3 regions of the Streptomyces sp. NPDC059816 genome follow, and region 2 is predicted to be linked to each of the others. Evidence: riboswitches for the same ligand, from Rfam matches in the RefSeq annotation. Region 2 holds a riboswitch; each other region holds the start of a gene.
What was found. Region 2 has a riboswitch for cobalamin ahead of ACFV88_RS31200 (prenyltransferase/squalene oxidase repeat-containing protein). Riboswitches for the same ligand answer to the same signal wherever they lie in the genome.

Region 1 (10,325 bases), on a different contig from region 2:
CCACCGGTCGCCAAGGAGGCGAGCCGGGTCGCCGCGGTGTCCACCGACGAGGTCGGCGGCAGCGCGAGCGCGGCGTCCGCGCCCCGGAAGGTCACCAACCCCACCTTGTCCCGCCGCTGGTAGGCGTCGAGCAGCAGCGACAGCACCGCACCCTTGACGGCGCTCATCCGCCGCCGGGCCGCCATCGAACCGGACGCGTCCACCGCGAACAGCACGAGGTTGCCCTCCCGACCCTCCCGGGTCGCCTGGCGCAGGTCGTCGCGGCGCACCAGCAGGCCCGGACCCGACCGGCCGCGCGCCCGCTGGTGCGGGGCGGCGGCCCGGACGGTCGCCGAGAGGTGCAGCTTCGTCAGGGCGCCCCGAGGCCGGCGGTCCCCCGTGGTCCTGCCGTGTTCGGTGCGGGCCCGGGAACGCCGACCTGCGGCGCCCTCACCGAGGCCGGGCACGGTCAGCGTCCGGGTGCGGAAGGCTTCCGAGGCCGCCGCCGCGGGCTGCTCGGGGGCCACGCCCACCGGCTGTCCGGCGGGGGCGTCCGGTGCCTCGGTGGGTCGGGGCGCGTCGCCCGGGTCGGTCCCCGCCGAGTCGGGTGCCGCCGTATCGTCCGGGGCGTCCCGGGGCGGGGGCGGCGCACCGGGGCCGCCCCCGGGTCCGCCGTCGTCGGGACCTTCGGGGCCGTCCGGGTCGGGTTCCGGCTCCTCCTCGTCGGGGGCGCCGTCCTGCGCTGCGTGGGGTTCCGGCTCCGGCTCCGGTTCGGGTTCGTCCGGTCCGAACCCGTCCAGCACCTCGTCGAGCTTGTCCTCGTCCAGACCGGGCGCGTCGAAGGGGTTGCGGCGCCTGCGGTGCGGGAGCGCGAGCAGCGCCGCCTGCCGGACGTCCTCGGCGCGCACGTCCCGGCGGCCCGCCCAGGCGGCCAGTGCCGTCGCGGTGCGCGCCATCACGATGTCCGCGCGCATCCCGTCGACCTCGAAGGCCGCGCACGCCGCCGCGATCCGCAACAGCGCGCCGTCCCCGAGCCGCACCTCGGGCAGCAGGGCGCGGGCCGTGACGATCCGCTCGCGCAGCGCGGACTCGTCCCCCGCCCAGCGCTCGGCGAAGGCCCCGGGCGCGTCGTCGTAGGCGAGCCGCCGCTTGACGACCGCCACCCGCTGCTCCGGTTCCCGGGACGCGGTCACCTCCACGGTCAGACCGAACCGGTCCAACAACTGGGGGCGCAGCTCGCCCTCTTCCGGGTTCATCGTCCCGACCAGCAGGAACCGTGCCGCGTGCCGTACCGACACGCCCTCGCGCTCGACGTACGAGGCGCCCATCGCGGCGGCGTCCAGCAGCAGGTCCACCAGGTGGTCGTGGAGGAGGTTGACCTCGTCCACGTAGAGGATGCCGCGGTGGGCGTCGGCCAGCAGCCCCGGCTCGAACGCCTTCACCCCGTCGGCGAGGGCCCGTTCGATGTCCAGGGCGCCCACCAGCCGGTCCTCGGACGCGCCGACCGGGAGTTCCACCATGCGGGCGGGCCGGTCGGTGGCGGGGCCCGGCTCGTGGGGGCCGTCCGGGCAGCCCGGGTCGGGGGCGTGCGGCGCGCACGAGAAGCGGCAGCCGGTGACCGTCGCCACCTCGGGCAGCAGCGAGGCCAGGGCGCGGACCGCGGTGCTCTTGGCGGTGCCCTTCTCGCCGCGCACCAGGACGCCGCCGACCGCGGGTGACACCGCGTTCAGCAGCAGTGCGAGCCGGAGGTCGTCCTGGCCGACGATGGCGGTGAATGGATACGGGGTGGTCACCCGTGGCCCTCCCTGTCGATGGGGTCGATGGGGTCGATCGGGTTCCCGCGGGGCGCGGACGGTGTCCCGGGTGCATGGGCGTCGGCCCGCGTCCCCGCTTCGGTGTCCGTCGCCCCGTGGGCTCGGTGTGCTCCTGCGCCGGGCGCCCCGCGTCCGCGGGCCGCCGTGGCCGGTCCGCCGGCCGGGCGCCTCACGGGGCGCCCGGCGGAACGAAGGGCAGGCCGGGCGGCGGGCCCGAGACGATGAGGTCGCGCAGTGCGTCGGTGTCCGTGTGGTGTTCGATCAGATCGGCGAGGCGGTCGAGTTGCTCCTCGCGCAGCGCGGCGAACGAGGTGTCCGCCGCGGGGACGAAGCGGCGGCCGGCGCGCGCGGCGACCTCCCGCAGGAAGGCCCGCCGGAAGCCGTCCGACTCCAGCGAACCGTGCCAGTGGGTGCCCCACACGGAGCCCACCCGGCAGCCGTCGAGGAAGGGTTCCCCGCCCCGTACGTCGGCGACGCCGTGGTGGATCTCGTAGCCGTCGACCCGCTCGCCGAGCGCCGTGCCCGACGGCCGGGCGAGGGTCTTCTCGCGGGCGAACCGGATCCGTACCGGCAGCAGTCCCAGCCCGTCCACGGTGCCGGTGCGGGACTCGACCTCGTCCTCGATGCGTTCGCCCATCACCTGGAACCCGCCGCAGATCCCGAGCACGGGCCGGCCCTCGGCGGCCCGCCGCAGCAGCACCTCGGCGAGCCCCCGCTCCCGTAGCCAGCGCAGTGCGGCCACCGTCCCCCGGGTGCCGGGGACGATCACGAGGTCGGCGTCCGCCGCTTCCTCGGGCCGGTCGACGAAGCGCACCACGACGCCCGGTTCGGCGGCGAGCGCGTCCACGTCGGTGAAGTTGGACATCAACGGCACCGCGCACACCGCGATCCGCAGGACCTCCGCGCCGACCGGAGCAGCGGCCGAGGACTCGCGGACGGTGCCCCGCAGCGACACCCGCAGGCCGTCCTCCTCGTCGATGCCCAGCCCGTGCTGGAAGGGCAGCACCCCGTAGGTGGGGCGGCCGGTGAGGCTGCGGAGCATGTCGAGCCCCGGCTCCAGCAGCGAGACGTCGCCGCGGAACTTGTTCACCAGGTAGCCGGCGACGAGTTCCTGGTCCTCGGGGGCCAGCAGCGCGGTGGTGCCGAAGAACGAGGCGAACACCCCGCCGCGGTCGATGTCGCCGACGACGAGCACCGGCAGCCTCGCCGCCCGGGCGATCCCCATGTTGACGATGTCCGTGCGCCGCAGATTGATCTCGGCGGGGCTGCCAGCACCCTCGCAGACCACCACGTCGTGGGTGGCCCGCAGTTCCTCCAGACACTCCACGACGGTGCCTAGCAGCGCCTCGCGCCCCCCGGGCACCGGCTCGCCCTCGGTCGGCCCGCCGCGCGCGCCGAAGAAGCCGCGGGCGCTCATCTCGCCGACCGGGCGCCCCTTCAGCACGACCTGACTGGTGCGGTCGCCCCCCGGCTTCAGCAGCACCGGGTTCATCAACGCGCTGGGCTCCACCCCGGCGGCCTGGGCCTGCATGGCCTGGGCCCGGCCGATCTCGGCGCCGTCCCGGGTGACGAAGGAGTTGAGGGACATGTTCTGTCCCTTGAACGGCGCGACCTTCACGCCCTGGCGCGCCAGCCACCGGCAGATCCCGGCGGTCACCACGCTCTTGCCCGCGTCGGACGTCGTCCCCGCGACCAGCAGTCCGCCCCGCATCATCCCCGCTCCCGTCCGGTGCCCGTACCGGTGCGCCGGACGCGGCGGGCCGTGAGCAGCCCGCGCCCCGCCGCGCACACGGCCAACGTCAGCCAGCCCACCCGCCGCGACAGCCGTACCGCCCGTTCGACGTCCCCGAGCGCGACGGCCCGTCCGGCGCCGTTCAGCACCGGTCGGTGTTCGATCCGCCCGCCGTAGGACAGGGTGCCCCCGAGCCGGACGCCGAGGGCGCCGGCGAACGCGCTTTCGGCGACGCCCGCGTTGGGGCTCGGATGGCGTCCCGCATCGGCGCGCCAGGCCCGGGCCGAGGCCGCGGGGGCGCCGCCGGCCAGTACCGCGAGGGCACCGGTGAGTCGGGCCCCGGGCCAGCCCATGACGTCGTCGAGCCGCGCCGAGGCCCAGCCGAAGCGGCGGTGGCGCGGCGACTTGTGGCCGACCATGGCGTCCAGGGTGTTGACGGCCCGGAAGGCGACGAGTCCGGGCACCCCGCCGACGGCCCCCCACACCAGCGCGCCGACCACGGCGTCGGAGGTGTTCTCGGCGACCGACTCGACCACCGCGCGGGCGATCCCGTCGGCGTCCAGGGACCGCGGGTCGCGCCCGCACAGGTGCGGCAGCCGTGCGCGGGCCGCCGCCACCTCGCCCGCGGCGAGCGCGGCGCCGATCGCCCGGGCCTCCCGGCCCAGACTGGTCCCGCCGAGCACCGTCCAGGTGGCGGCGGCGGTCAGCGCGACGGACGCGGCGGGGGAGCGGTCGGCCGCGCGGGCGGCCAGCGCGGCAGCTGCCGTCACGCCCCCGGCGCACAGCGCGGTGTGCAGTGCGCCCCAGCCGCGGTGGTCGCGCCACAGCACGTGTTCGACGGCGCCCGCGGCACGACCGAAGGCAGCGACCGGGTGGCCCCGTCGGGGGTCACCGAACAACAGGTCGCCGATCAGTCCGGCGGTGGCGCCGTACGCGAAGGTTCGCCCGGCCCGCATCGGCTCAGTCCGCCGTGCCCCGGAGGACCTTCGAAGGGTGGAGGGGTCCCGCGCCGTGGCGTACGGGACCGGGAGACGGGCGCCCCGGCATCGTGGTGGTCCTCACTCAGGGTCCGCGCCCTGGGTCGACGGATACGTCGGCGAGAGTCTCCTGGCTCCCGGATCGGCGCTTCCCCCGGTCTTCCAGCCGCTGGGGCTGTGACGTCCGGTGTGGGGGAGCGCTCCCCGGTGACAGTGGCGGGACCGCGCCGGATTCGCACCGGCTTCCTCTGCTGCCGCCGTAATGGCTCGGGAAGTCCACCACGCCCCGAGAACACCCGTCAACCGCGCGCTGACCTGCGGCGGGGCAGTGTGTGAAGACCCACATGCGAACGGTCCGGCCGGTCACCGCGGGGGAGCGGTGACCGGCCGGACCGTCAGGACCCGTGCGGGTCCGGTGGATCAGGGGGTGATCAGGCGACGATCAGGTAGATGCCGTACGTGACGGCGGCCACGCACAGGGCGAAGCAGGCGTAGGCGCCGGTGGCGGCGACGGCCGCCGATCCGCCCTTGGGACCGCCCTCCGCGGCGAGCGCCGCCTCCCGCTTGGAGAGTCCGACGATGCCGAGGGTGAAGAGACCCACGAGAGCCACCGTGACCACGAGGCTGACGCCGAACACGGAGGCGAGTGCTGCCCAGTCGATATTCATGGAGGTTCCTTACACCTTGGCGGTCCGCGGCGCGGACTCCGTCGAGGGGTCCTGCTTCGCCGGGAGGGTGGCCGTGAGGTCACCCAGGGCGGTGGCGTCGGCGACCGGACCGGCCGGCGGCGGGGTCACCGCGGCGATGGCGGTGGTGACGACGCCCGCGGGCTCGTCGACGTCGTTGACGTTGGTGTGGTCGATGACCTCCCGGCGGGAGATCAGCCAGATCGCGGTCGACCCGGCGACGAGCAGCGCGCCCGTGACGGCGATGCCCCAGGGGCCCTGCTTGGTGAGCAGTTCCGCGAGCGCACCGACCACACCGGCGGCCGGCAGGGTCAGACCCCAGGCGACGAACATCCGGGTGGCGGTCGACCAGCGGACGACCCCGCCCTTGCGGCCGAGGCCCGCGCCCATCACGGCACCGGAGCAGGACTGCGTGGTGGAGAGCGAGAAGCCCAGGTGCGAGGAGGCCAGGATGACCGTCGCGGCACTGGTCTGGGCGGCGAAGCCCTGCGGGGGCTGGAGGTCGGTGAGACCGCGGCCCATCGTGCGGATGATGCGCCAGCCGCCGAGGTAGGTGCCGAGCGCGATGGCGATACCGGCGGAGGCGATGACCCAGACCGGCGGGTTCGACCCGGGAGCCAGGGCACCACCGGTGACCAGCGCCAGGGTGATGATGCCCATGGTCTTCTGCGCGTCGTTGGTGCCGTGCGCGAGGGAGACGAGTCCGGCCGAGGAGATCTGCCCGATGCGGTAGCCCTTGGAGGTCGACTTGTCGTCGGCCTTCTTGCCGATCTTGTAGGTCAGGCGGGTCGCGAGCATCGCGGCCAGACCGGCCACCAGCGGAGCGGCGACGGCGGGGATCAGGACCTTGGTGACGACGGTCGAGCCGTTCACCGAGTCCCAGCCGGCCGACATGACGGCGGCACCGATGAGGCCACCGAACAGGGCGTGCGAAGAGCTGGACGGCAGGCCCAGGAGCCACGTGAACAGGTTCCAGAGGATGGCGCCGACGAGCGCCGCGAAGATCACCTCTGGCTGTATGCCGTCTTCGTTGATCATGCCGCCCGAGATCGTCTTGGCGACCTCGACCGAAAGGAAGGCTCCGACCAGATTGAGCACGGCGGACATGGCCACCGCCGTCTTGGGCTTCATTGCGCCTGTCGAGATGGTCGTCGCCATCGCGTTGGCTGTGTCGTGGAAACCGTTCGTGAAATCGAACACGAGAGCGGTGACGATCACGATTCCGAGGAGGAGCGTGATGTTTTCCATTTACCCAGGCTTCTGTTGGACGACAGTGGCGGTTGGAACGTAGGCAACCTGAGTGAACGGAAGATGAACTGAGGCGGGCATCGCGGTGTCTCAATCTGGAGCAAGGCTATTCCGCATGGGGGGACCGGATGATCGGGCGGTGCCGCGAGGCCGGAACGGTGGGCTCCGGGGCTCCCGGCGCAAGCGGTTGCCGCACTCTGCCGGGGGGTCGGTTCACCACCTCATCCGACTGTACGACCCTCACTCCACCCGGCGACCCGACGATCCGCTTTGCCCCAAATAAGTAAGGAACATCACCCCACCCTCCCACCCGACGATCACACCCCGCCCGCACCCCCCGCCGCGGCGCGTCCCCGCTGGCCGCGGGCCCCGCCCACCCCGACACTGGGAGACGTGCGTACAGCCCGAGTGGCGGCCGCGGCCGCCACCGCCACCACAGCGACCACCGCCCTGCTGGCCCTGGCCGCGGGCCGCTTCGCCAGCAACGCCGCCCTCAGACCCCGTCCCGGCCACCCGCTGCCCACCGACCCCCGGCTCACCGTCCACACGGTCACCGCCGACCGGGTCACCCTCACCCGGGACCTCTCCAGCCTGCGCCCCGGCACCTACGGCCTCACCGGCCACGGCGTCCACGCGGTGGTGGGCCCGGTCCTCCCGGACGCCCCCCACACCGCCGACACGGTCGTGCGCCGCCTGGAACGCGTCACCCACGGCACCCTGGACGCGGGCGCCGAGGTCCGGCTCACCCCCCAGGTCCACGTCGGTGACCCCCGCACCGCCCTCGGCCTGGACCACGAGGACGTCCAGATCCTCGGCGAGACGGGCCCGCTGCCCGCCTGGCTGGTGCCCTCCGCCCGCGACACCTGGGTCATCGCGGTGCACGGCCTGGGCACCACCCGTGAACACCCGATGGTCGTCATGGACTTCCTGCACCGCCGCCGCTTCCCCGTGCTGTGCCTCGCCTACCGGGGAGACCGCGGCGCGCCCCGCGCCCCGGACGGCCTCAGCCACCTGGGCGAGACCGAATGGCGCGACCTGGACGCCGCGATGCGCCACGCCGTCCGCCAGGGCGCGCAGCGCATCGTCCTGCACGGCTGGTCCACCGGCGCCACCATGGCACTGCGCGCCGCCACCCACTCCGCGCTGCGCGACCGCGTCGCCGGACTGGTCCTCGACTCGCCCGTGCTCGACTGGGAGGCCACCGTCCGTGCCCTCGCCACCGCGCGACACGTGCCGGACGCCCTGCTGCCGCTGGCCGTCCGCGCCGCCCAGGGCCGCACCGGACTGCGCCCGCACCGGGTACGGGAACGGGCCGACATCCGTGACCTCCGGGTGCCCGCGCTGGTGGTGCACGGCCCGGACGACGCGGTCGCGCCCTGGGCGCTGTCCCGGGCCTTCGCCCGCAGCCGCCCCGAACTGGTCACCCTGCACGCCGTCCCCGGCGCCCCGCACGGCGCCATGTGGAACGCGGACCCCACGGGGTACGAGGAGGCGCTGCGTCGTTTCCTCACCCCTCTGGGCTGACCCCGACGTCCCGTCCCCCGGGCCGACCCCTGCTCCCCGTCGTCCTCAGCCCGGGCGACCGGGCCCCATACCCCCTGTGGTCGACGCCTTGCCCGCACCAGCCCCCTCAGCCCCACCCGCCCCACCTCCCGGGCGGCTCCGCTTCGGCTCTCTCGAACAGGACACGGACCACCGCACAGGGGTTCACCCGCTCCTCGCGGGGCATTCCGTTTGGGTTTTCGGACCGTCAACCGGAAGACTGCCCCTGTGACGTCCCGTACCCCGCGCGACTCCAGGCTCCGACTCGTCCGTCCGCGTTCCCTGACCGCCGCCACCCCGGCGGTCGGGGAAAGGCGTTCCCGCCGCCCCGCACCGAGGCCGCCCGAGGGCACCCCTGCGCCCTGGGAGTTGGCCCGCACCGCCCGGGCGGGCCTCGCCGGGGCCGTACGGGTGGCCCGCTGGGCGGACGCCGCGCTACGCCCCTCCGCCCACCGGGACCCGGGGGCCGGCGCCCCGCGCAGCGTCCCCGCCCAGCCGACCGGACCGGCCCCGGACGTCCCCTCCCCGGCCCTGGCCACCCTCCCCGACGGCGGCGGCAACCTCTCGGCGGCGACCGCCGAACGCGCCGCCGCCGAATTGGGGCTGTCCCCGCGTCAGGTCCGCGCCGACTGGGACACCGCCCGACTGTCCGGGCTCGTCGAGGTGCACGGCGACTACGCCCGCGCCGGCTGGCGGCTACGGGCCTGGGACCGGGACGACGCCGCGGTGCTCCGCGGCTGGGTGGCCCTGTTCGACGCCTGGTCGCTCGCCCACCCCGCCCCCGGGGAGCCCGAGGCGGCGGCCGTCGCCGAGGTGGTGGAGGCCATGCCGCAGGTCCTGTCGTTCCTCCAGCTGTCCGCGGGCCCCGTCCCGGTGCCGCAACTGCTCGACCTGCTGGAACAGCGGGTCACCGAACTGCGCACCGAACGCTGCGAGATCCCCTACGGACCGGGACCCGAACCCGTGGGCACCGCGCCGGACCCGGTCGCCCCGCCGCGGGTGTCGGCACTGCTCGACTGGGCCCTGCACGCGCTCACCGCCGTCGGCGCCCTGACCTGCTCCGCCGGCCAGGCCACCCTCACCCCGCTCGGCAGCTGGGCCGTGTGGGTCAAGCTGGAACAGATCTGCGTCGCCGCCCAGAGCACCGCCGGGGGCAACATCGAACACTCCGCCGAGGCGATGCTCCGCGGCTGTGCCCGACTGCGGCCCAGCGAGGCCCGCGCCGAGTACCGCGCCTGGCTCGCCGCCCGGACGGTCTCCAGTGCCGTCACCGAGCTGATCGCCGCGGCCCGCGGTGAGGACGCCCTGCTGCGCGGACTGGCCTTCGACGCCCTGCGGGTCGTCGGCGCACCCGCCGAAGCGGAGGTCCGCCAGGTCCGGGAGGAGCCCTCGCTCCGGCCGTACGCCCTGCTCTGGCTCGCCGAGATAGAGGGGGTGGACCCCGAGGACGCGCACGCCGTGCTGACCCACGACGAGGAGGTCTGGCTCTGGGTCGACACCGCGGCGGCCGTCGCCGACCACGGCGAGGCCCAACTGCTCGTGCGCCACCTGGAGTCCGCGCCCCACCCCACCGTCCCGGCGCTGCTGGAGGACATCCGGGGCGTGGGACATCCGCGCACCGTGCAGGTGCTCGTCGCGCTCGCCGCCGCCCACCCCGACCCCGCCCTCGCCAAGGCGGTGCGCCGGGCGGCCTTCCAGGTGCACACCGGCGGCGGCTGACCGGCCGGCTGCGGTGCGCTCAGCCGCCGATCGAGGGCGCGTAGGTGCCGAAGCTCCACACGTTGCCCTCGTGGTCGCGGGCCAGGTAGTCCCGCGACCCGTAGTCCTGGTCGGTGGGCGGCAGCACGATCTGCACGCCGTACGCCACCGCCCGCCGGTGGTGGGCGTCGACGTCGTCCACCACCACGTACGTCCCCCACGGGCCGGCACCCGACAACGCCTGGTCGAAGGGTCCGCCGCGCCCCAGGGAACCGAGCATCACCGCGCCGTTGCCGTACGACAGCTCGGCGTGCAGCACCCGGCCGTCCTCCCCCTCGAAGACGCTCACCACGGTGAAGCCGAACGCCTCCGTGAGCAGCTTGATCGCCGCGTGCGCGTCCGCGTACAGCAGCGACGGGTAGACGGTCGGGGGGCCGTCGTTCGTGCGCGCCATGGGAAGTCCCTCCTCGGCCGGACCGACCCGGCTCCCGGGCCGGTCCCGTCGTCGAAAACGTGACTGCTGACCAGTCTGGCACCGGGGTCCGACAACGCCCTGTCGAGCCGCCGCCCGCCACCCCCGGCCCCTCCCGGTCGGCCCCCGCTGCCACGGGCCGCACACCCCCGCGCACCTCGGGAGCCCGCCCCGCGG
Region 2 (10,325 bases):
GAGCCGCCGACGGCCTGGGTCGAGGCCCGCAGGTCAGAGCCCCGCTGGCCGTCCTCGGCAACGTTGAACCCGCCGTCGGGGTTCTGCTGCGCGGCCAGGAACTTCCGGGCCCCGGCGATCTGCCGCTCGTACTCCGGGGTGTCCAGGGACAGGCCCTGCACCGCGAGGGCGGCGGAGTTGACCGAATTCCCGGCGGCGCCGGGGAAGCCGCCGTCGTCGAGTTGTTTCGTCGAGATCCAGCGGAGCGCCCGCTCGACGGCCGCATCGGCCTCGTCGTCCCCGACGAGGTCCAGGGCCATCGCGGCGATGGCGGTGGAGTCCACATCGGAGTCCCCGGTCGCCGGCACCAGGCTGGGGAAGGCGCCGGAGGCGTGCTGAAGGTTCTTCAGATAGGCGACGGGGTCGGACGCCGCGCCCTCCTCCCCGGCCCGGATCTGCGCCATCACCGCGAGCGCGTGGGCGAAGACGGACGGGGCGTAGCGGTACGCGCCCTTCGCCGCGCAGCTGCGGTCCGGCGCGGTACTGGGGCCCCGGCAGACGGCCGTCGCCAGCGCCGCGATCAGGTCCTGTCCACCGAAGTCGCGCGGGTCGCGGCCGACGGCCTGGGCGAGGACGGCGGTCTTGCCGAGGGAACCGCCTCCGGCGTACCGGGTACCCACCTTGGTCCAGTCGTGGACGGTGCGCCCCTCGCCGTCCTCGCCCCCCTGGTCGAGGAAGTCGACGATGCCGCGCAACGCGTCGTCGTCGTGGCCGGTCGCGGCGAGTGCGTAGGCGCCGTCGATGGTGAGTCCGAAGTCCGCCCGCGTCGACCCGGCGCCGATGTCGTAGTAGCGGCCCCGCCGCAGTCGGGCCGCGTCGGTGAGGTACGCGACGCCCTTCTTCAGGTCCGGGCCCCGGCCGTTCCCCGAGGCGGGCGGTGAGGCGGGCGGTGAAGCCGGGGGAGTGGTGCCGGGGGGCTGCGGACGATCGGGCTTCTTCGTGGTCAGCGAGGCCAGGCTGGTGTCCGCCCCCGCCAGGACGGCCACCCCGGTCGCGTAGAACACCGAGTCCGCCGCGCCCTCCTCGAAACCGAAGCCCCCGTCGGTGAGTTGCTGCCCGGACAGCCAGGACACGGCGGCGTCGGCGCGCACCTTCTCGCCGAGGACCCGTAGGGCCTGGGCGGCGTAGCCGGTGCCGATCACGCTGCCCGTGGTGCCACCGGTGTAGCCGGGGAACGCGCCGTTGCTCAGCTGGGCCTTCCGCAGGTGGTCGCGGGCCTTCGCCACCACCGCCCGGTGACCGCCCGCCTGGTGCAGGGCCAGCACGGCGAGGCCGGTGGCGAGGGGGTCGGCCTCGCAGTTCTCACCGGGGCCGATCAGGACACTGGTGAAACTGCCGTCCCGGCACTGGAGTCGGGTGAGCCGGGTCACCGTCGCGGCCGGGGGCCGCACGCCGCCCCTCAGGAGGGCGAGCACCCCCAGGGCCTGCCCGTCGGTGTAGGAGGCGTTGCGGAAGTCGCCCTCGGCGGTGCAGCCGGCTTGCCCGCCGGCAGGACAGACGTGGTGCACCAGATCGCCGACGAGGTCGTGTCCGCCGAAGTCGCGCGGGTTGTTCTCGGTGACGGCGGCGAGCAGGGCGAGCCGGGCGGCGGCCGTGGCGTCCGGTGCCCCGTCCCTTCCCGCGGCGTACGCGTAGGCGTCGGTGTGGGCGCGGAGGAAGGCGGTCACCTTGTTCAGCGCCCGGCTCTTGCCCCGGGTGGCCAGTGCGTACGCGGCCTCCGTGGTCAGGAAGTAGTTGGGGGTGTCGGCGCCCTCGTCCACCACCCTTTCACCGTCGGTCAGTTCGGCCCGGACCCAGGCGGTGGCCTTCGCGAGGTCCACTTCGGCGGGCGGTACGTTCGGCTCCTCGGGCCCTGGACCCGGTGTGCCGCCGCCCGCCCGCACCTCGTCGGGGGTGAACGTCGGGCGGCCGGTGGTGCCGCCGACGTCGGTGCCGCCGAAGACCCAGGCGTCCACGTCACCGGCCTTCGGCTTGCGGTCCATCGCCCCGTACTGGCTGTACTTCCAGTCCTCTTCGTCGGGGGAGGCGACCCAGTACGACCAGTACGCGGTGGCCTGCGGGGTGAGGACGCAGTCCTCGGTGGCGGGAGTCGGGTACGGGGTGCCGGAGTGGAACGAGCCGTGGCCGATGCGGCAGATGAACGCATCGCCGTCGTGGCCGGTGCCGGCCGTGCTGAAGCCCGCCTCGTGCAGCAGCTCGTAACCGGTGGTGGGCGTGGTGTCGCAGCCCCGCTCGACCGTGCCGCCGAAGGGGCCGAAGTCCACCGCGACGACGGCTCCCCTGCTGGCGGTGCACCGGTCGATCGGGTCGGCGAGCACCGGGGCGGCGGTGACGAGCACGGCACTGGTTCCGCCGAACAGGAGCACGGCCGACAGCAGGGCGGCCAGCCCTGCGAACCGTCTCCCCTTGTCCCTGTCCACCCGAGCTCCCCCGTGTCATCCGGGCGGCCAGACGTGGCTGAAGGGCCCGCAGTGACACCAGGGCGTCACCGACGTGCCGGTCGACCACGCCGTAGTCCGCGACGGCGCTTCTCGCTGAGATCTGGCGCTCCAGGCAGTCCGGCTCGCCCGGTGTCACCGGGCCCACGGTTGCGGGTCAGCGCCGGATTTCGACCGGCTTCCCCTGAAGTGCAGTGCGTATCAGCCGGATTGGAACATGCGGCCCGAGACACCGTCAAGGAGGCATGAACTACCCGCTGACAGCGCACGGTTGCTCAAGCGCCCCATCTGGTGCGCTGGTGATCCCTCGGGTAGCGTCCAGGGCTGCCACATGGGGGAATCCGGTGCGAAACCGGGGCTGACGCGCAGCGGTGTGGGGCGGCACGGTGCCGTACCCGAGCCCGAATGCCCATGCGGTGACGTCACATTCGAAGCCGTACCACGCGAGGGGACGACGGCCCTAACCCGCCAGCGCCGCCACGGTGTCCCCGCGGCGCGGTGCGCCCGGCCGGTGTCCCCTGTCCACCACAGGAGCAGGCCATGTCCCGTCCCCCGACCACCCGGCGCCTCGCGCTGGCCGTTCCCGCCGCCCTCGGGGCCTTCGCCCTGACCGTCCTCCCCGCGGCGGCGACCTCGACGCCCGCCCAGATCGCCACCTCCAAGACCAACGGCGTCGCCTACCTCAAGTCGCTCCAGGCCGCGGACGGTTCCTACGCGGGCACCGGGCTGTCCAACGAATGGGCCTTCAGCGCCTTCGCCGCGGCCGGGACCGCGGTCGTCGACGTGGCACCCGGCGGTGACACGACGAAGAACGCCCGCACCGTCTACCGCAATCTGCTCTCCACGGCCGGCTGGCCGTCCGCCACCCCGGTCGTCACCGACTACGAGCGCGCCACCCTCAACGCCTACGCGGCGGGCATCGACCCGGCCCGGGTGTCCGCCTCCCGGAACCTGATCGCCGACGTCTACGGCTACTGGCAGAACGCCGAGGCCGGCTACTTCGGCCCCTCGGCCACCTACAACGGCACCGTCTTCGCCGGGCTGGCCCTGGCCGGGGCCAAGACGCAGACCGGGGTGCGGCGCGTCCCCCAGGCGCTCCTCGACAAGGTCGTCACCCGTATCCGCGCCAACCAGCACCACGACGGAGGGTGGGACTTCCAGAAGGCCGAGGGCAACCCGACCCGCCTCAGCGCCCCCGGCGACGTCGACATGACCGGCGCTTCGATGGCCGCGCTCTGCGCCGCGGGAGTTCCGAACACGGACGCGGACGTCGTCCAGGCGAAGGCGTTCCTGAAGAGCAAACTGGTCGCGGCCAACGGCGCGTTCAACGCCCTGTACGGAGTCAACACCAACTCCAACGGATGGGCCGTCGCCGGGCTCAACGCCTGCGGCATCAACCCACAGACCGGCGACTTCCTCACCACCCTGGGCAAGACCCCGGTGGACTTCCTGATAGCCCAGCAGTACAACCCCGGTGGCGGTTTCAAGTACAAGTCCACCGACACCGCCCCTTCCGCCTACGCCTCCATCGACGCCCTCCGTGCCGTCGCGGGCGGCGGCTTCACCGCCGCCCCGCCCACCCCGGTCACCGCGGGGGCCCCGAAGTGGGTGGCCGCGAGCGCCTTCACCCCCGGTACGGCCACCGAACTCGCCCTCACCGTCGATGACGGAACGGGCAACCTGAAGGTGTGCGCCGTCGCCTTCACCGCCACGGCCGCCACGACCACCCTCGGGGACGTACTGGACGCCGCCGCCACCTCGGCGACCCCGTCGGGCTGTGTGACCGGGGTGACCCCGTCGTCGGGCACCGGCACGATCACCACCCTCAACGGCAAGGCCAACAGCGGTTCCCAGACCTGGAAGGTCAGTGTGGACGGCTCCGCCTTCGCCGCCGCCTCCCGCGGCAGGACGATCGGTGTCGGGGACACCATCGCCCTGCGCTGGGGAGCCTGACCCCGAACCGGTGCGGGCCCGTCACCTCCACGGGCCCGCACCACCGGACCGCCTCACGGCGCCACCCCTGGGAACAGCGATCCGTACGCACGGATGCACTGATCGGGCGCGCCCCGCCCTACGATGGGCGCATGAGCAAGGGCACGCACCCAGCAGGTGCACACCATGCGCAGCAGTCGGCCGAGCGACTCGACGTCGCCGCGTCCGTCCTCGCCCTGCTCGCGGACCGGACCCGGCTGGCACTGTTGGAGCGGCTCGGCCGCGGCGAAGCCGATGTCACCACGCTGACCCAGGCGTGCGGGGCCGCCCGGCCTTCCGTCAGCCAGCACCTGGCCAAACTCCGACTGGCCGGTCTGGTCACCGCCCGCAAGGACGGCCGTCGCGTCGTGTACGCCCTGCGCCACGGGCATCTGCGCCGGCTGGTGGACGAGGCCCTGAACGTCGCCGACCACCAGATCGGTGCGCTGCCGCCCCACGACTGACCACCACCCGCGTCGCCTACGGAGCGCCTTTCACCAATAGGTGCATAGGTGCGCACCCATTGGCTACGATGAGCTGGTCGCACCCACCCGCCGAACGGGACGGGACCTCATGCTGTCCGTGCTGCGCAACCGCACCTACCGCCGTCTGTTCACCGCACAGGTCGTCGCCCTGGTCGGCACGGGGCTCGCCACCGTCGCACTGGCCCTGCTCGCGTACGACTTCGCCGGGGACCGGGCGTCGACCGTGCTCGGGACGGCGCTCGCGATCAAGATGATCGCCTACGTCACGATCGCCCCCGTCGTCGGCGCACTCGCCCACCGGGTACCCCGCCGCGCCCTGCTGGTCTCCACGGACCTCACCCGGGCCGGGGTCGCCCTGAGCCTGCCGTTCGTCTCGGCCCTCTGGCAGGTGTACGTCCTGGTCTTCCTCCTCCAAGCGGCGTCGGCCGCCTTCACCCCGACCTTCCAGGCCACCATCCCCGAGGTACTGCCCGACGAGCGCGACTACACCCGGGCCCTGTCGATGTCCCGCCTCGCCTACGACGGGGAGAGCCTGTTCAGTCCGGTGCTCGCGGCGGCGCTGCTCACCCTCATCCCCTACGACTGGCTGTTCGCCACGACCGCTGCGGGCTTCGTGGCCTCCGCGGTCCTCGTCGTCTCGGCCGCCCTCCCCACACCGAAACCCGTCGAACGCGGGGGCTCCGCCGCCAAGGCGACCTCCGGCACCCGACTCTTTTGGGCCACGCCCCGACTGCGGGCCCTGATCGCGCTCGACCTCGCGGTCGCCGCCGCCGGATCCGTCGTCCTCGTCCACACCGTCGTCCTGGTCCGGGACCACCTCCAGCGCCCCGCCACCGCCGTCCCCCTCGCCCTGGGCGCCTACGGCACGGGCTCCGTCCTCGCCGCGCTGCTCCTGCCCCGGCTGCTGCGTCACCGCACCGACCGCACGGTGATGCTGCCGGCCGCCTTCGCCCTCCCGGTCGCTCTGGCCGCCGTCGTGGCCGTCGGCGCCGCGCGGCCGGACGTCTGGTCCTGGCCCCTGCTCCTGGCGGCCTGGACCGCGATCGGCGCGGCCTGCTCCCTCGTCCTGACCCCCGCCGGCCGGTTGATGCGCCGGTCCACCTCCGACGCGGACCTGCCCGCGGCCTTCGCCGCCCAGTTCTCCCTCTCCCACGCGTGCTGGCTGCTGACGTACCCCCTCGCCGGCTGGCTCGGAGCCGCCGCGGGCCTCCCGGTCACCACCACGGTGCTCGCCGTCCTCGCTTTGGGCGCCGCCGGTTGCGCCCTCGTGATCTGGCCCGCCCGGGACCCCTCACGACTGAGGCACGTCCACCCGGACCTCCCCGCCGGCCATCCGCACCTCGTCGACGCCGCCCCCTGTGCCGACGGTTGGCAGCACGACCACCACTACGTCATCGACGGGCACCACCACAGCTGGCCCCGCGGGACCCGGGTCGGGATCTGACGCGTCGGGGTCAGCCCCCCGGTGAGGTGAGGGACGAGGCGCGGATCCGCAAGGCGGGTTCCAGTTCGACGGATCGCACCTCCCGGCCGTTCAGCCGGGCCAGCAACAACTCCGCCGCCGTCCCGCCCATGCGGCGGGGACTGCTGTCCACGCTACTGAGCGGGATCGTCAACTCGCGCGCCGCGTCGATGTCGTTGAAGCCGACGACGGCGATGTCCCGTCCCGGGACCAGCCCGCGGTCGCGCATGGCCCCCATCACCCCGAGCGCGGTGTGGTCGTTGACCGCGAAGACGGCTGTGGGGCGGGGGCTGAGGTCCAGGAGCACATCGGCCGCTCGCCTACCGCTGTCCACATCGAACCCGGACCGGACCACGTAGTCGTCAGGGACGGGCGTGCCGTGCTCCGCCAGCACGGTTCGGCACCCGTGCGCACGACGCGTCGCCGTGCTCGCCCAGGGGAAGCCGCCGGCGATGCCCACCCGGCGATGTCCCCGCGCTGCGAAGTGCGCGCCGACGAGTCGACCGCCTTCCTCGTCAGCGCAGGTCGCCGACACCTGGCCCGGCACGCTGCGGTTCACCAGCACGAACGGGACGGCCGTCTCGGAGAGCGAGGGGTCCGACAGGTGTGCGTCGCCGATGATGACGCCGTCGATCCGTCGGCTCAGCAGGAGGTCGAGCCGGCGCCTTCGTTCCGCCGGATCGTCTCCGGTGCTGGCCACGACGGCCTGGTACCCGCGCGCGGTGAGGTGGTCCTCGACGCCCTCGAAGATCGTAGCCAGCACGACGTCCGAGAGGCGCGGGACCAGCACGGCGATCACCTTGGTCCGCCGGGTGCGCAGGCTGGCCGCGTTGGGATCGGGCCGGTACCCCAACTCGACGGCGATGGCCCGTACCCGGTGCACCACCTCGGCACCGACGCCGGGCACCGGGCCCTCGGGACTGCTCAGCGCTCTACTGACGGTGGAGACGTGCACGCCGGCACGGTGAGCCACCACCTTCATGGTGACCCTCCGCCCGCGGTCGGGTCCGGGAGTGCGGGATGCCGCCATCGTTGGTCCTCATCTCTGCCCTTGACGTACGCAAACGATTGCATAACCTGGGAGTCCGCAATCGATTGCGTGAGGGTTTCCCGATCGGACCGTCGCGTACCCGTGCCGCGCGACGCGCGAGGCCCGTCCCAGGAGATGCCATGACGACGATGACGCTGGCGGCCCGTACGGGAGTGGCGTTCGAGCTCCCGCGCGGCGGAACGCTGCGTGTGGTGAACACTCACGGAAGTCAGGTGGTGGACACCTGGGCCCTGGTCAAGCAGGACCCCCGGCGCGCCCTCTCGACGGCACACACCCGTGCCCTCGCGGGACGCCTCACGGTACGGGTGGGTGACCGCATGGTCGACAGCTCACGCCGCCCGGTCCTGGCCGTCGTCGAGGACACGACCCCGGGAGTCCACGACACCCTCATCCCCGCCTGCGACCGCGCGCGTTACGAGCAGTTGGGCCACGGTGGCTACCACGCCAACTGCACCGACAACTTCCGTCAGGCACTCGCGGCGATCGATGTCGCCGGACCCGAGCAGGTGCCGGGCCCGCTCAATCTGTTCATGAACGTCCCCGTCGACGACGACGGCGGCATCGCCTTTTGCGCCCCGGTCAGCGAGCCGGGCGACTCGGTCGCCCTAGAGGCGCTCACCGACGTCATTGTCGTGCTCTCGGCCTGCCCCCAGGACCTGGTGCCGGTCAACGGCGAGCTGCTGGAACCCCGGGACGTCGAGGTCCGCGTGGAGCATCCCCGCGCAGTGGCCGCGGACCCGAGGTGACGCCCGGGGGAACGTCCACCCGCACGGTCGACCCCGCCGAACTGGACCGGCAGGGCGTCTTCCGGTTGCTCACGGCCATCGTGGTGCCGCGTCCCATCGCCTGGACGTCGACGGTGAGCGACGGCGGAACGCGGAACCTCGCACCCTTCAGCTTCTTCACGGTCGTCTCGACCGAACCGCCGATGCTGGCGCTCACCATCGAAGCCGCCCCGGGCGGGGGAGTGAAGGACACCCTGCGCAACCTCAGGACGACCGGGGAGTTCGTCGTCAACACCGTCTCCGTCGACCAGGCCCGGCAGCTGGACCTCACCGGCGTGGACCACGCGCAGGAGGTCGACGAGTTCGCACTCGCCGGTGTCACCCCCCTCGCCTCGACCCGGGTCAGGCCCCCGCGGGTCGCTGAAGCCGGGATCAGCGTGGAATGCGTGCTCCATTCGCTCCTCACCCCCGGCAGCGACACCCTGGTCATCGGCGAGGTCGTCGCCTTCCACATCGCCGATGAGCTGCTGACGGCCACCGGCCGCATCGACGTCGCGCGGCTACGGCCCCTCGGCCGGGTCGCCTCCCGCTTCGTCGACCCGGCCCACCCCTCGGGGATCGTCGCGGACCACCGCCGGTCGGAGTGCTAACGCCCCCCTGCCAGTACCCGCACCGGCTTCTCCGCGAGGAACGCCTCGATGTCCTCGACGGCCTGGGTGAAGTACCCCTCGTAATTGCGTCGGGTCACATAACCCAGATGCGGCAGTGCGAGGAGACGGGGTGCCGTGCGCAACGGATCGTCCAGCGGCAGGGGCTCCGTCTCGAAGACATCGGTGCCCGCTCCGGCGATCCACCCCTCCCCGAGCGCCCGCAGCAGTGCCGGCTGGTCGACGATCGCCGCCCGTGAGGTGTTGACCAGGTAGGCGCTGTCACGCATCCGGCGCAGCTCCGCTTCGCCGATCAGCCCCCGGGTGCGGTCGCTGAGCACCAGGTGTACCGAGACGAAGTTGCTGGTCTCCAGCAACTCCTCCTTGGAGGCCGCGGCGACGGCCCCGCCCTCGGCCGCGCGCTCCGGGGTGAGGTTCTGGCTCCACGCCACCACCTCCATCCCGAACGCGGCGCCGATGCGTGCCACCTTGCGGCCGATCTTGCCCAACCCCAACAGTCCGAGGCGACTGCCGTGCAGGTCGGCCCCCACCGTGTGCTGCCACGGCCCACCCGAACGGAGCGCAGCGTTCTCGGGCACCATCTGCCGCGCCAGGCCGAGGATCAACGCCCAGGTCAGCTCGGTCGGCGGCTCCGAATTGCTGGCCGTGCCACATACGGTCACCCCGTGCCGGGCAGCCGCTTCCATGTCGATGGCCGCATTGCGCATCCCCGAGGTCACCAGCAGCCGGAGCCGGGGCAACCGGGCGAAGAGGGCGGTGGGGAACGGGGTCCGCTCGCGCATGGCCACGACGATCTCGCTGTGCGCGAGCGCTTCGACCAGGGCGTCGGTCGAGGTGATGTGCGTGTCCAGGAACTCCGTCTCCACCTGGGGGGCGATCCTCGTCCAGTCCGCGAGGGAGCGCGCGACGCCCTGATAGTCGTCCAGCACCACGCAGCGCAGCTTCGTCACGGCCAGCCCTCTCCAGGAAGCCCGACCCCTCGACCGGGGCCGGTGTGCGCCGACAGTACCTGGCGCGTCCGCCCTGCTGAAGCCGTGCCCGAAGGGCCGTGCGCCGAGGCGTTCCCGTCGACGGACCCGTGGTCGGCTCCCACCCGCCGCGGACGGCCCGCCGGTCGAATCCCCCTCGGTATCGGATTTCCGTACGCCCCGCCGTTGACGTGGTTCGGTGAAACCCCGGCGGGCGAATCTGTCTCAAAGGCGTGCTCCAGCCCTTTTGGTCGGACTCCTGTTGTCTGGAAGTGACCTGTTGTGTCGGTACGGGCGAAGCCTTGATCGCCCGGGCATCATCGGTGTCCGCATTCGTCTCGTGCCGCCGTGGCCTTTCAGCCGCCGGTTTCACGCCCGGGAATTGTGCGGCGACCCAGTTATGTGGAAATCCGCTGCTCCCTTGCCCTATCTGAACGATGGCGTGTCGGTCGTTTGACCGTTCAAGCGTGGACGCTCCGTCCGGTTCGGCTCGGTCGGACACCGGAGATGGATCAAGC
Region 3 (10,325 bases), on a different contig from region 2:
TCACCGGGGCGCGCGGGGGTTCCCGCAGCGCGGTCAGCACGTATCCGGTGAAGCCCAGGACGACGACGGTGCCCAGCAGCAGGGGCGCGGACAGCGGCAGCACCAGGTCCGAGGTGGCCGAGGCGATGCGGTCGCCCGGGCCGAGGTCCAGCAGCCAGGGCAGCGCGCCCCCGACCAGGGTGCCGAGGGCGAGGGCCGCGGAGGTCGCCGCACCACCGCGCGCCAGACCGGTGCGCAGTTCGGCGTCGGGACCCCGGGACGCGTGGACGGCGTCGACGTACCAGGCTTCGGCGGGGCCGCTGGACAGGGCGCGGCCCGCACCCATCAGCGTCATGCCCAGGGCGAGTGCCCAGGCCGTGGTGGACAGGGCCTGGAGGGTGAAGGCCACCGCGTTGAGCAGTCCGGCGGCGGCGAGGACGGCCCGGCGGCCGATGACGTCCGAGAGCCCTCCGGTGGGCAGTTCGAGCACGGCGGCGGTGAGGGAGTGCGCGAGGAAGAAGCCCGCGACGGCGGTGAGGGCCATGCCGCGTTCGGTGAAGAGGAGGACGAGCGGTGCGATCGTCAGCCCCATGGGCAGCCAGAAGAGCGCGCAGGTCGTGACGTAGCGACGGCGGGCCGACCGGGGGTCGATCCGCGGACCGACGGCTATGCCGCCGGGGGCGCTCACCGGTGCTCCTCGCTGTCCGGTTCCGTGGCGCCTTCCGCCACCCCCGTCGCCCCGGTCGTGGGTGGGGCGGGCGGCTCGGGGGCGAGCGGGAGGCCGGCGGTGATGAGGACGACCTGTCGGGCGCGCGGGTCCTCGGCGTCCCGGGCGGTCAGTTCGACGACCCGTTCCTCGAAGGCCCGCCACAGTTCGGTCACGGACTCGGGGGTCAGCCGGGGGAGCAGGTCGGTGATCCCGGAGGGTTCGCGCCACTCCTCCCCGAGCCGGCCCGCCTCCATGTCCTCCTCGTGCCGGGTCAGCGAGCTGGCGAGGTGCTCCAGCTGGCGCCGGCGCAGCGCGCTGACGGCGGCGCGGCCCCCGGGGGAGGCACCCATGGCGGAGTTGCTCCAGGAGGTGACCGCATGGACCGCGCGCCACCGGCGTTCCCGCCCGTCCCGGTGCTCGGCCTCGGTGACGAAGGCGTACCTCGCCAGGACCCGGAGGTGATAGCTGGTGGACGCGGAGGACTCCCCGGTGCGGACGGCCAACTCGCTCGCGGTGGCGGGCCCGTACTGGCGCAGCAGGCCGAGCAGACGCGTCCGCAAGGGGTGGGTCAGGGCCTTGAGGGCGGCGGCGTCCGTATCGGGGTCCAGGACGCGGTGGTGCTCTTGACTGGTCACTCATCGACCATAGGACGCTCCCGACAGTTTCCCAAAGTATTTTTGCAGAATTTCTTTGGGAGAATCTCGACGCCCGAGCCGCACGGGGCGTTGGACTCCGCGCGGGTGTCGCGTTCGACGGGAGCGATCGGGTGTGGGCCCCCCTTCCGCCGGGGCTACTCGGCGCGGACCGCCTTGGTGAGCGTGGTCAGGCAGGCGGTCAGGGAGTCGTGCTTGGTGGCGCCGTGGTCGCGGACGTAGGTCCAGGCCGTGTACAGGGTCGCCCACAGCAGCTGCTCGATCCAGGCGTCGGTGAGCCGGTCGTCCAGGGCCTCCTCCGCCCGGCCGCGCGCCAGGAGTGCGCACAGGGCCACGTCCGTCGCCGACTCCGGGTCCCCGTCCTGTTCGTCCTCCCAGCCCGGGCTCACCAGCATCACGATGTCCCCGAGGTCGAACAGTTCGTGGACGAAGCGGCGCAGGGCGTCCAGGGGAGGCCCCTCGTCGGTCCGTGCCTGCCGGGCGGCCTCGTCGATCCGCTCGGACGCGTACGCGGAGAGCGCGGCGAGCAGGGCGGCGCGGTCCGCGAAGTAGCGCTGGAGCGTGCTGCGGGCCACTTGGGCGGCGTCGGCCACCTGGCTCAACGGTGCGGAGTGGTCCTCGCTGAGGACCGTGACGGCGGCGTCGAGGATCGCACGGCGGGTTCGTGACCGGGTGCGGGACTCCTCCGGAGGCATCTGTTTCAGCACGGGCCCAGTGTATCGGTGTGGGTAATCAGTTGCCGGATATCGATACTCCATGCTCTTATCTGGGGCATGGATGACCGATTTAATGAACCGGTGGCCGCCTCGACCACCTCCCCGACCACGGAAGGACCGTCGCCCGACCCGGCAGTCCCGAAGGGCGGCGGCTTCGCCCGGCTACGGATTCTGGGGAGCTTCGCCCGCCCGCACCGCCGGCGCCTCGCCCTCGGGCTGCTCCTCGCGCTCCTGGGCTCGGCGATGGAACTCGCCACCCCGATGACCACCAAACTGGTGCTCGACTCGCTGGGCGGCGACATCCGACTCGCCTGGCCGATCACCGTGCTGCTCGGCCTCCTCGTCCTGGGCGCGGTCGTGGGGCTGTGGCAGACGATCCTGCTCGGCACCGTCGCCGAACGGATCGTGCTGGACGCCCGCGAGTCCGTCGTGCGCCGCTACTTCCGTGCCGCCCTGCTCCCGCTCAGCGCGCGCCCCACCGGGGAACTCACCACCCGCGTCACCTCCGACACCGTGCTGCTGCGCGAGGCCGCCTCCTCCAGCATCGTCGGCCTGATCAACGGCGGGGTGCTCATGGTCGGCACCCTCGTGCTGATGGGCGTGCTCGACCTGGTGCTGCTCTCGGTCACGGTCGGTGCCGTCGTCCTGATCGCCGCCGTCTTCCTGCTGCTGATGCCGAAGATCGCCACCGAACAGGAGAAGGCACAGGCAGCCCTCGGCAGCATGGGCGGGGCGCTCGAAGGCGCGCTGCGCGCCCTGCGGACCGTCAAGGCGGCCCGCGCCGAGGACCGCGTCGCCGAACGCATCGTCGGCCACGCCCGGACGGCCACCGCGCACGGCGTCAACTCCGTGCGGCGCGAGGCGGTCGCCTGGTCCGTCGCCTACGGAGGCATCCAACTCGCGCTGATCGGCATCCTCGGCTTCGGCGCCTGGCGGGTCTCCCACGGGAGCCTGGAGGTCTCCAGCCTGATCGCCTTCCTCCTCTACACCTTCGGACTCATGGGACCGGTCACCGAACTCTCCGGCCACGTGACCGCGCTCCAGTCGGGCATCGCCGCCGCCGCGCGCATCCGCGAGGTCGAGGACGTCCCCCTTGAAGGCCAGGCGGAGCAGGTGCCCGACACGCGCGGCCCGGGCGCCACGGCCGGCGCTGCGGTCCCCGTGCGGCCGGAGGGGGACGGCGAGCGCCCGCTGATCGAACTCCGCGGGATCACCGCCCGCTACGCGCCCGGCGGGCAACCCGCCGTGCGCGAGGTGGACCTCGACATCCCGGCCCGCGGCCACACCGCGATCGTCGGCCCCTCCGGCGCCGGCAAGACGACGCTGTTCTCGTTGCTGCTGCGCTTCGTCCACCCCGAGCACGGCCGAATCCGGCTCGACGGCACCGACTACGCCGACCTGTTGGTGGCCGACATCCGCCGACGCTTCGCCTACGTGGAGCAGGACACCCCGCTCGTCCCCGGTTCGGTGCGCGACAACATGCTGCTCGCCCACCCGGACGCCACCGAGGACGAGTTGTACCGCGCCCTGGACGAGGTGCGGCTCGGTGACCACGTCCGCACGCTGCCCGACGGACTCGACACCGAGCTGAGTCCGACCTCGCTCTCCGGTGGCCAGCGCCAACGCGTCGCCCTCGCCCGGGCCCTGCTGCACGCCCCGGACGTCCTGCTCCTGGACGAGGCCACCGCCCAGATCGACGCCCTGACGGAGGCCGCCATCACCGAACACGTCCGCGCCCACGCGGACCGCGCGGCCGTGCTGTCCATAGCCCACCGGCTGTCCACGGTCGTCGGCGCCGACCGGATCGTCGTGATGGAGGAGGGCGGGGTCCGCGCGGTCGGCACCCACCTCGAACTCCTGCACGGCGACCGGCTCTACCGGGACCTCGTCGAGGCGCTGCACATGTCCGGGCCCGCAACCACCGAGCCGTCCGTGGAGTACGCGGGCCGCGCCGGGCAGTGACCCGGTGGGCCGGGCGGTGACCGGGAGCGGCCAGGTCGACGGGCGGCCGACCCGGGAGGTCAGGGCTGCCGCTCCGCCAGACCGCAGTCCCCGCACTTCGCCCCTGCCGGGGCCCGGTAGTACAGACAACAACTGCGCCGCCGGAACGTCAGGTCCGGGCCGGTGACCGAGCCCGTACCGGCGAGGCGGCCCGTGCTCAGCAGCCGGTCCACCAGGGGCTCCAGCCGCCCGCGCGCCCCCGGCCGGGCGGCCAGGACGGCCCGCCCCGCCTCGACCAGCGCGGAGGCGGTGTTCCCGTCCAGGAGCCGGGGGGACACCTTGACGGGGAGCCCGGCGCGCAATGCGTCCAGCCGCCGGGTCACCACCGTGTCGTACAGCTCGTCCACGAGCCGGGGGACCCGGGCCGCGTACCGCCCGGTGGCCCGCGGCAGCCGCAGCGCAGGCCCTTCGTCGGCGCGTTGCAGACGGGACAGGTCGGGCACGACGCCGTGCAGGACCGTGCACGCGAGGAGCGGTGACCACAGCCGGGCGGCCTGGCTGAGCTGGGTGATCGACGCGGCGACCCGCGGCTCCTCGCTGCGGTGGCGGGCCGTGGTCGCCGCGATCAGATCGGGCACGCCGCGCGCGTACGCCTCCCCGAGGGAGTGCCAGCCGGCGTCGGGTCCGCCCACCCGCACCGAGAAGAAGCCGCCGAGTTCCGCCACGTCGCGCAGGGCCGCGGCGACCTCGGCCGGCGGGGCCGTCGCCTCGCCGGGGTCGCCGGGGTCCACGGCGTTCGGGCGCTCGTCCGCCCGGCGGTGCCCGACCGGAGGCGGGGAGCCCGTCACGGGCGGAACGCCCGCGTCGGACCCTCGTCCCCGGTCACCAGGGTGATGTGCGGGACCCCGGTGACCGGATGCCGGTCGACCTCGGCCTCCACCCGGTACACCTCGGACAGCAACTCCCGGGTGAGGACCTCCGCCGGCGGGCCCAGCGCGACGACCCGACCGGCCGCGAGCACGCAGAGCCGGTCGCAGAAGGCGGCGGCGAGGTTCAGGTCGTGCAGGGCGACGACCGTGGTGACGCCGAGTTGCCGCACCAGCCGCAGCACGTCCAGCTGGTGGCGCAGGTCCAGGTGGTTGGTCGGCTCGTCCAGCACCATCGTGCCGGCCTGCTGGGCGAGGGCGCGGGCGATCAGGACGCGCTGCTTCTCCCCGCCGGACAGCCGGTTGAAGGGGGCCTGCGCGAGCGCGTCCACGTCGAGGCGGGCCAGTGCCGAGGCGATGACCGCCCGGTCGTCGGCGTCATCGCCGGCGAAGGCCCGTTTGTGCGGGGTGCGCCCCATCGCCACCACGTCGTACACGGTGAGTTCGAAGTCCCCCGCGCTCTCCTGGAGCACGGCGGCCAGCTGCCTCGCCAGTCGCTTGCCGGGCAGTCGCCACACGTCCTCGCCGTCCAGCAGCACCCGCCCCGAGGTGGGCCGCAGCGTGCGGTACACCGTGCGCAGCAGGGTGGACTTCCCCGCGCCGTTGGGTCCCGCGAGTCCGACCACCTCACCCGGGGCCACCTGGAGGGACACTCCGGTGACCAGCGCCCGGCCGCCCACGGCGACCGTCACGTCCTCGATGTCCAGTGCGCCGGGCGCGGCCGTGCCGGGCAGCCGCGCACCCTCCTTCTCGATCGGCGCCGTCATGACGTCCTCCGTCGCATCAGCCACAGGAAGAAGGGGCCGCCGACCAGTGCGGTGAGAATGCCGACCGGGACCTCCTCGGGGCTCATCAGGGTCCGTGCCGCGAGGTCCGCGGCGATGAGGAACGCCGCCCCCAGCAGCGCGGCGGCGGGCAGGGCCCGGCGGTGGTCGGCGCCCACCAGCAGCCGCACGATGTGCGGCATGATGAGGCCGACGAAGCCGATCTGACCGCTGACCGCGACGATGGTGCCGATCATCAGCGCGACGACGGTGAACATGGCCGCTCGGAAGCGGTGCACGTCGAGCCCGAGCGCGGTCGCCGCCTCCTCGCCGGCCAGCAGCAGGTTCAACGGGCGGCTCACCCCGAGCAGCACCACCGTGCCGGCGAGCACGACCACGGCCGGTATCCACAGCATCGACCACGTGGTCCCGGCGAGCCCGCCGAGCATCCAGCGCAGCGCCGACTGCGTCTTGTGCGGGTCGTTGGAGGTGACGATGAGGAAGCTGGCGAGCGCCGACAGCACCTCGGCGGTGGCGACGCCCGCGAGCACCAGGCGGATGGTGGTCATCCGCCCGCCCGACCGGGCGAGGAAGTACACCGCGATCAGCGCGGCGAGCGCCCCGCAGAACGCCGCCAGCGGCAGGGTCACCAGGCCGAACGCCGTCAGGTTGAACACCAGGACGCTCACCGCACCGACCGAGGCGCCCGAGGAGACCCCGAGCAGCATCGGATCGGCCAGCGGATTGCGGACCAGGGCCTGGAGCGCGGTTCCGGCGACGGCGAGTCCGGCACCGACCACCGCGCACAGCAGGACGCGCGGCAGCCGCACGTCCATGACGATCGTCTCCCGCACCGGGGTCCAGGTCGTCTCGGCGAGTCCGGGGTGCACCCGGTGCAGCAGGATGCTCCAGACCTGACCCGCGGGGACGTTGACCGAGCCGACGGCGATGCCCGCCGTCCCCGCCACCGCCACCAGGGCGGCCAGCAGGACGAGGACCAGCACGTACGGCGGCTTGGCCCGACCCGTCCGAAGCTCCGACGAGTCGGGCGACGGGGCCGGGTCCCGTCGGGTGGTGTGCAGCGCACCGGCCCCGGCCGTCCGGGGCGCGCCGGTCACTGGAAGCGGTCCGGGTGCAGCTGACGCGCGAGGTCCGACACCCCGGTGGGCACCCGGACGCCGAGCACCGTCGAGGACAGCGGCAGCACCGCGAACCGCTTGTTCTTGATCGCCGGGACGTCCTTCAACGCGGGGTGCGCGAGGAGGAACTTCTTCTTGTCGGCGACGGTCTTGTCCCCGTAGTCGTAGATGACGATGGCCTCCGGTGCCCGTTCGGCGACCTGCTCGAACGAGACGTCGCCGAACTGCTTGTCCAGGTCGTCGAACTGGTTCCGGCCGCCCGCCTCCTTGATCATCTCGTTGCCGATGCCGGCACCGCCCGCGGTGAACGCCGTCTTGTCGCCGCTGTCGTAGACGAACACCTCGACCGGGTCGACGCCCTTGAGCTTGCCCTCGACACCGCTCAGCGTCGTGCGGACCTTCTTGACCTCGCGTTCGGCGCGGTCCTTCACCCCGAAGATCTTTCCGATCGAGCGGAGTTCCGTCTCGATCAGGTCCATCGTCACCGGCCCCTTGGGGCACTCCTCCACATTGAGGTAGGAGTTGACGCCCGCCTTGGTCAGCGCGGCGCGGCTGCGGCCCTCCTGCTCGTCGAAGGTGCTCGCGAACCCCGCGTAGGCGAAGTCGGGTTCGGCGGCGAGCAACGCCTCGAAGGACGGGTACTCGTCCGCGAGGACCTTGATGCCCTGGTAGGCGTCCGCGTACTCGGGCAGGATCTTGTCGTCCAAGTAGGCGGTGCCCACCATGGACTTCTCCAGTCCGAGCGCCAACAGCACTTCGGTGGCGTGCTGGTTCAGGGAGACCGCCCGCTGCGGGGGACGCTGGTACGTCGTCTTCACGCCGCAGTTGGTGACGGTGACCGGGAAGCCCTCGGGCGCGGAGGCCGCGCCGTCGGTCTTCTCGTCGGTGCCACCGCCACCGCAACCCGCTATCAGGAAGGCGGCTGCGGCAAGCAGGGCGACGGAGCGTCTGGCCATGGTGTGGTCGGTCCTCTCACCGCGGACGGCACGGCGCCGCCCGCGATCGGTTCGTTGGTTCAGTGCGTCGCGTCGGACTGCGCGGTACGGACCCGCCGCGGCGGGGTGAAGACGTAGAGGTCGAGGACGTCCGGTGGTGCGGCGACCCCCGGGCCGCCGGCGCGGACCCAGGAGACGATGTCCTCGGTGGCGTCGGAGTCGTTGACGAGGCCGAGCCAGACGGGACGTGCCCCGGCGGCGCGTCCGGCGGCCGACGGGCGGACGACGATCACATTGGCCTGATCGCAGACGTCCAGGCAGGCGGCGACCGTCACCGAGGTCGCCTCGCGCAGCCGCGCCACCTGCGCGGAGTGATCGACTCCGATCACCTTCGCGCTGCCGCAGCAGCAGTCCCGGCACACCACGACCCGGCACGGCACCGGATCGTCGGCCAGCGGCCCTTCGGGCATCCCGACTCACGCTCCCCTCTGGGGAGATCCGCCCCAGTTCTGTCGAGGAGGCGACCGCGTGAGTCTCCTGGCTCTCGGGTCACCGCTCGCCCCGCCCTTCCCACCCGCACAGGGGCAGTGGGCCGTTCGGGGTTCGCTCGCCGATCACAGTGGCGGGACCGCACCGGATTCACACCGGTTTCCTCGTTCCGCCGTCGCCTTTCCGCGTCATCATGACAGACCCGGCGCCCGGAACCCATGCCTGGGACGCGGTTGCTGCGCAGGTCACACGCCCGGACCGCGGGAACGGGCCGCGGGAACGGGCCGGTCCCGGTGCGGGCGGTGAGTGCCGCCCGCACCGGGACGGCGGTCAGGCCGCCACGAGGGCGGGGGCCCCGCTCGGTTGCTCCAACCAGCTGGCGGCCAGGTCCCGACGGGCACGTGCCACCCGGGAGCGGATGGTTCCCACGGGGCAGTCGAGGGCCTCCGCGGCCTCCGCGTAGGACAGGCCGAGGAGCCGGGTCAGGGCGAACGCCTGGCGCCGTCCGGGTTCCAGCGAGTCGAGCGCGTCCATGAAGGCCACCGATTCCTCGAAGCCGGGGAGGTGGCGGGGCTGCGCGCGCTCCGCGGCGGTCAGCCAGTCGGCGCTGTCCGCGATCCTGGGCCGTGCGGAGGCCCGGCGCAGCCGGTCCACGACGACCCGGCGGGCGATCGCCAGCAGCCAGGTGCGTGCGCAGGACCGTCCGGCGAATCCGCTGAGGCTGGTCAGTGCGCGCAGAAAGGTTTCCTGGGCCAGATCCTCCGAACCCGGGACATCGGTGGTCAGATGGGCGACGAACCGCCGTACGTCGTCATAGGTGGCGTGGACGAAGAGTTCGGCGGCGCGCTGGTCGCCGAGGCCGGCGGCCAGCGCCCAGGTGGTGATCTCCGCGTCGCGGTGCGCGTGCCGGGCGGCGGCAGCGCCGTTGCGGGTGGATCGTGCGCCTTCTCCAGGTGAATAAGGCATGACAAATCGCCCTTCGCGTCCGGGATTTAACCCGTCAAAGGTGAAATAAGTGGACAAAACCTCAGGACGCGAAAGGAGGGGGTCCTCGTCGAGGGGCCGCGCGCAACAGGGCGAGCGGGGACGGGAGGCGGTCGGACGCACGACGCTCGACCGGGGCGGGAGTCGCCACCGGCAGGACCTGCGCCCCGCACAGGGCGGCCACGGCGAACCGCAGCAGGCCCCCGAGGAACAGCGCCAGCGCCCGGCCGAGTTGGGCGAGCGCGCGCTCCCCCCGCCAGAGCCACCAGCCGCACACCGCACCCGCGAGCACGTGCGCGCTGGCCATGCCCGAGCTGACCGAAGAGAGGTCGAACAGGCCACGCAGGGAACGGAAGAGGGCGAGTGCGGTGCTCCCGGCCAGGCCCGTGCCGTCCGCGGTGGCGGGGCGCGGATGGGCCGTGTGGACCCCGTGTGCCGTGCCGCCCGGGCCGTGGGTCAGACCGAACAGTGCGTGCAGCATGACCTGGGCCCCGGCGCTCGCCCCGATCACCGCGCCCGCGGACCGTTCCCTGCGGGTCAGTCGCCAGGCGAGCAGTGACACCGGGGGAACCGCGACCGCATACCCCTGGAACGAGGGCGAGACCCCCGACGCCAGGGCGTGGCCGAGCCCGGACACCACGACGCACACGGCGACGAGGATCGTCGCGTGCGTGAGGCGGAGTGCGGTTCCGGCTCCCATGAGAGTCATGGTGCCAGTGGGATACGGGTCCCGGGTAAGGGCTTTGACCGGACAGTTGGCGCGATCGCCCCCGTTTGTGGACACCGTGTGTCGTGACCCATGTCACTACCCGCTCCCGGGAACTTTCCGCCCTCCGCATCCGACTACGTGTGCGACCGGCCCCACCCGGTCGTGCACGACCTCATTGACACGTGACAGAAGCGGAGCCCCTCGCCGTGAACCCCACAAACGACCGTGCTGCGCCCGGTTCCGAGTCCTCTCCCGCCGTAGGTGCGCCCCCCGGACCGTCGGGCGTGTCGACGGCGCCGCCCCGCCCCCGGGCGACCCTCCGCGGTGACCTGCGGGCGGGTGTCCTCGACGGCTCCCTCGCCCTCCTCGTCACGGGCGCCG

Region 1: it holds a riboswitch for cobalamin, as region 2 does, so the genes downstream of both, ACFV88_RS02735 (cobalamin biosynthesis protein) here and ACFV88_RS31200 (prenyltransferase/squalene oxidase repeat-containing protein) in region 2, are expected to answer to the same signal.
Region 3: it holds a riboswitch for cobalamin, as region 2 does, so the genes downstream of both, ACFV88_RS26925 ((2Fe-2S) ferredoxin domain-containing protein) here and ACFV88_RS31200 (prenyltransferase/squalene oxidase repeat-containing protein) in region 2, are expected to answer to the same signal.

Annotation. Positions count from the first base shown of each region.
Region 1 covers NZ_JBHWIQ010000002.1:20,249-30,573, reverse strand. Annotated here, with positions in the region: gene ACFV88_RS02745 (putative cobaltochelatase) at 1-1,772, opposite strand, end outside; gene ACFV88_RS02740 (cobyric acid synthase) at 1,963-3,504, opposite strand; gene ACFV88_RS02735 (cobalamin biosynthesis protein) at 3,504-4,481, opposite strand; cobalamin riboswitch at 4,626-4,752, opposite strand; gene ACFV88_RS02730 (hypothetical protein) at 4,934-5,170, opposite strand; gene ACFV88_RS02725 (anion permease) at 5,180-6,436, opposite strand; gene ACFV88_RS02720 (alpha/beta hydrolase family protein) at 6,830-7,960, shown strand; gene ACFV88_RS02715 (hypothetical protein) at 8,207-9,697, shown strand; gene ACFV88_RS02710 (VOC family protein) at 9,717-10,130, opposite strand.
Region 2 covers NZ_JBHWIQ010000032.1:18,746-29,070, forward strand. Annotated here, with positions in the region: gene ACFV88_RS31200 (prenyltransferase/squalene oxidase repeat-containing protein) at 1-2,459, opposite strand, end outside; cobalamin riboswitch at 2,574-2,702, opposite strand; cobalamin riboswitch at 2,770-2,909, shown strand; gene ACFV88_RS31205 (hypothetical protein) at 3,018-4,430, shown strand; gene ACFV88_RS31210 (ArsR/SmtB family transcription factor) at 4,562-4,912, shown strand; gene ACFV88_RS31215 (MFS transporter) at 5,022-6,377, shown strand; gene ACFV88_RS31220 (LacI family DNA-binding transcriptional regulator) at 6,388-7,368, opposite strand; gene ACFV88_RS31225 (DUF1989 domain-containing protein) at 7,566-8,192, shown strand; gene ACFV88_RS31230 (flavin reductase family protein) at 8,189-8,821, shown strand; gene ACFV88_RS31235 (D-2-hydroxyacid dehydrogenase family protein) at 8,818-9,789, opposite strand.
Region 3 covers NZ_JBHWIQ010000023.1:77,896-88,220, forward strand. Annotated here, with positions in the region: gene ACFV88_RS26885 (MFS transporter) at 1-667, opposite strand, end outside; gene ACFV88_RS26890 (ArsR/SmtB family transcription factor) at 664-1,323, opposite strand; gene ACFV88_RS26895 (TetR/AcrR family transcriptional regulator) at 1,479-2,048, opposite strand; gene ACFV88_RS26900 (ABC transporter ATP-binding protein) at 2,139-4,019, shown strand; gene ACFV88_RS26905 ((2Fe-2S)-binding protein) at 4,079-4,789, opposite strand; gene ACFV88_RS26910 (ABC transporter ATP-binding protein) at 4,843-5,691, opposite strand; gene ACFV88_RS26915 (FecCD family ABC transporter permease) at 5,688-6,692, opposite strand; gene ACFV88_RS26920 (ABC transporter substrate-binding protein) at 6,803-7,783, opposite strand; gene ACFV88_RS26925 ((2Fe-2S) ferredoxin domain-containing protein) at 7,843-8,232, opposite strand; cobalamin riboswitch at 8,293-8,420, opposite strand; gene ACFV88_RS26930 (sigma-70 family RNA polymerase sigma factor) at 8,582-9,217, opposite strand; gene ACFV88_RS26935 (hypothetical protein) at 9,279-9,935, opposite strand; gene ACFV88_RS26940 (ferric reductase-like transmembrane domain-containing protein) at 10,127-10,325, shown strand, end outside.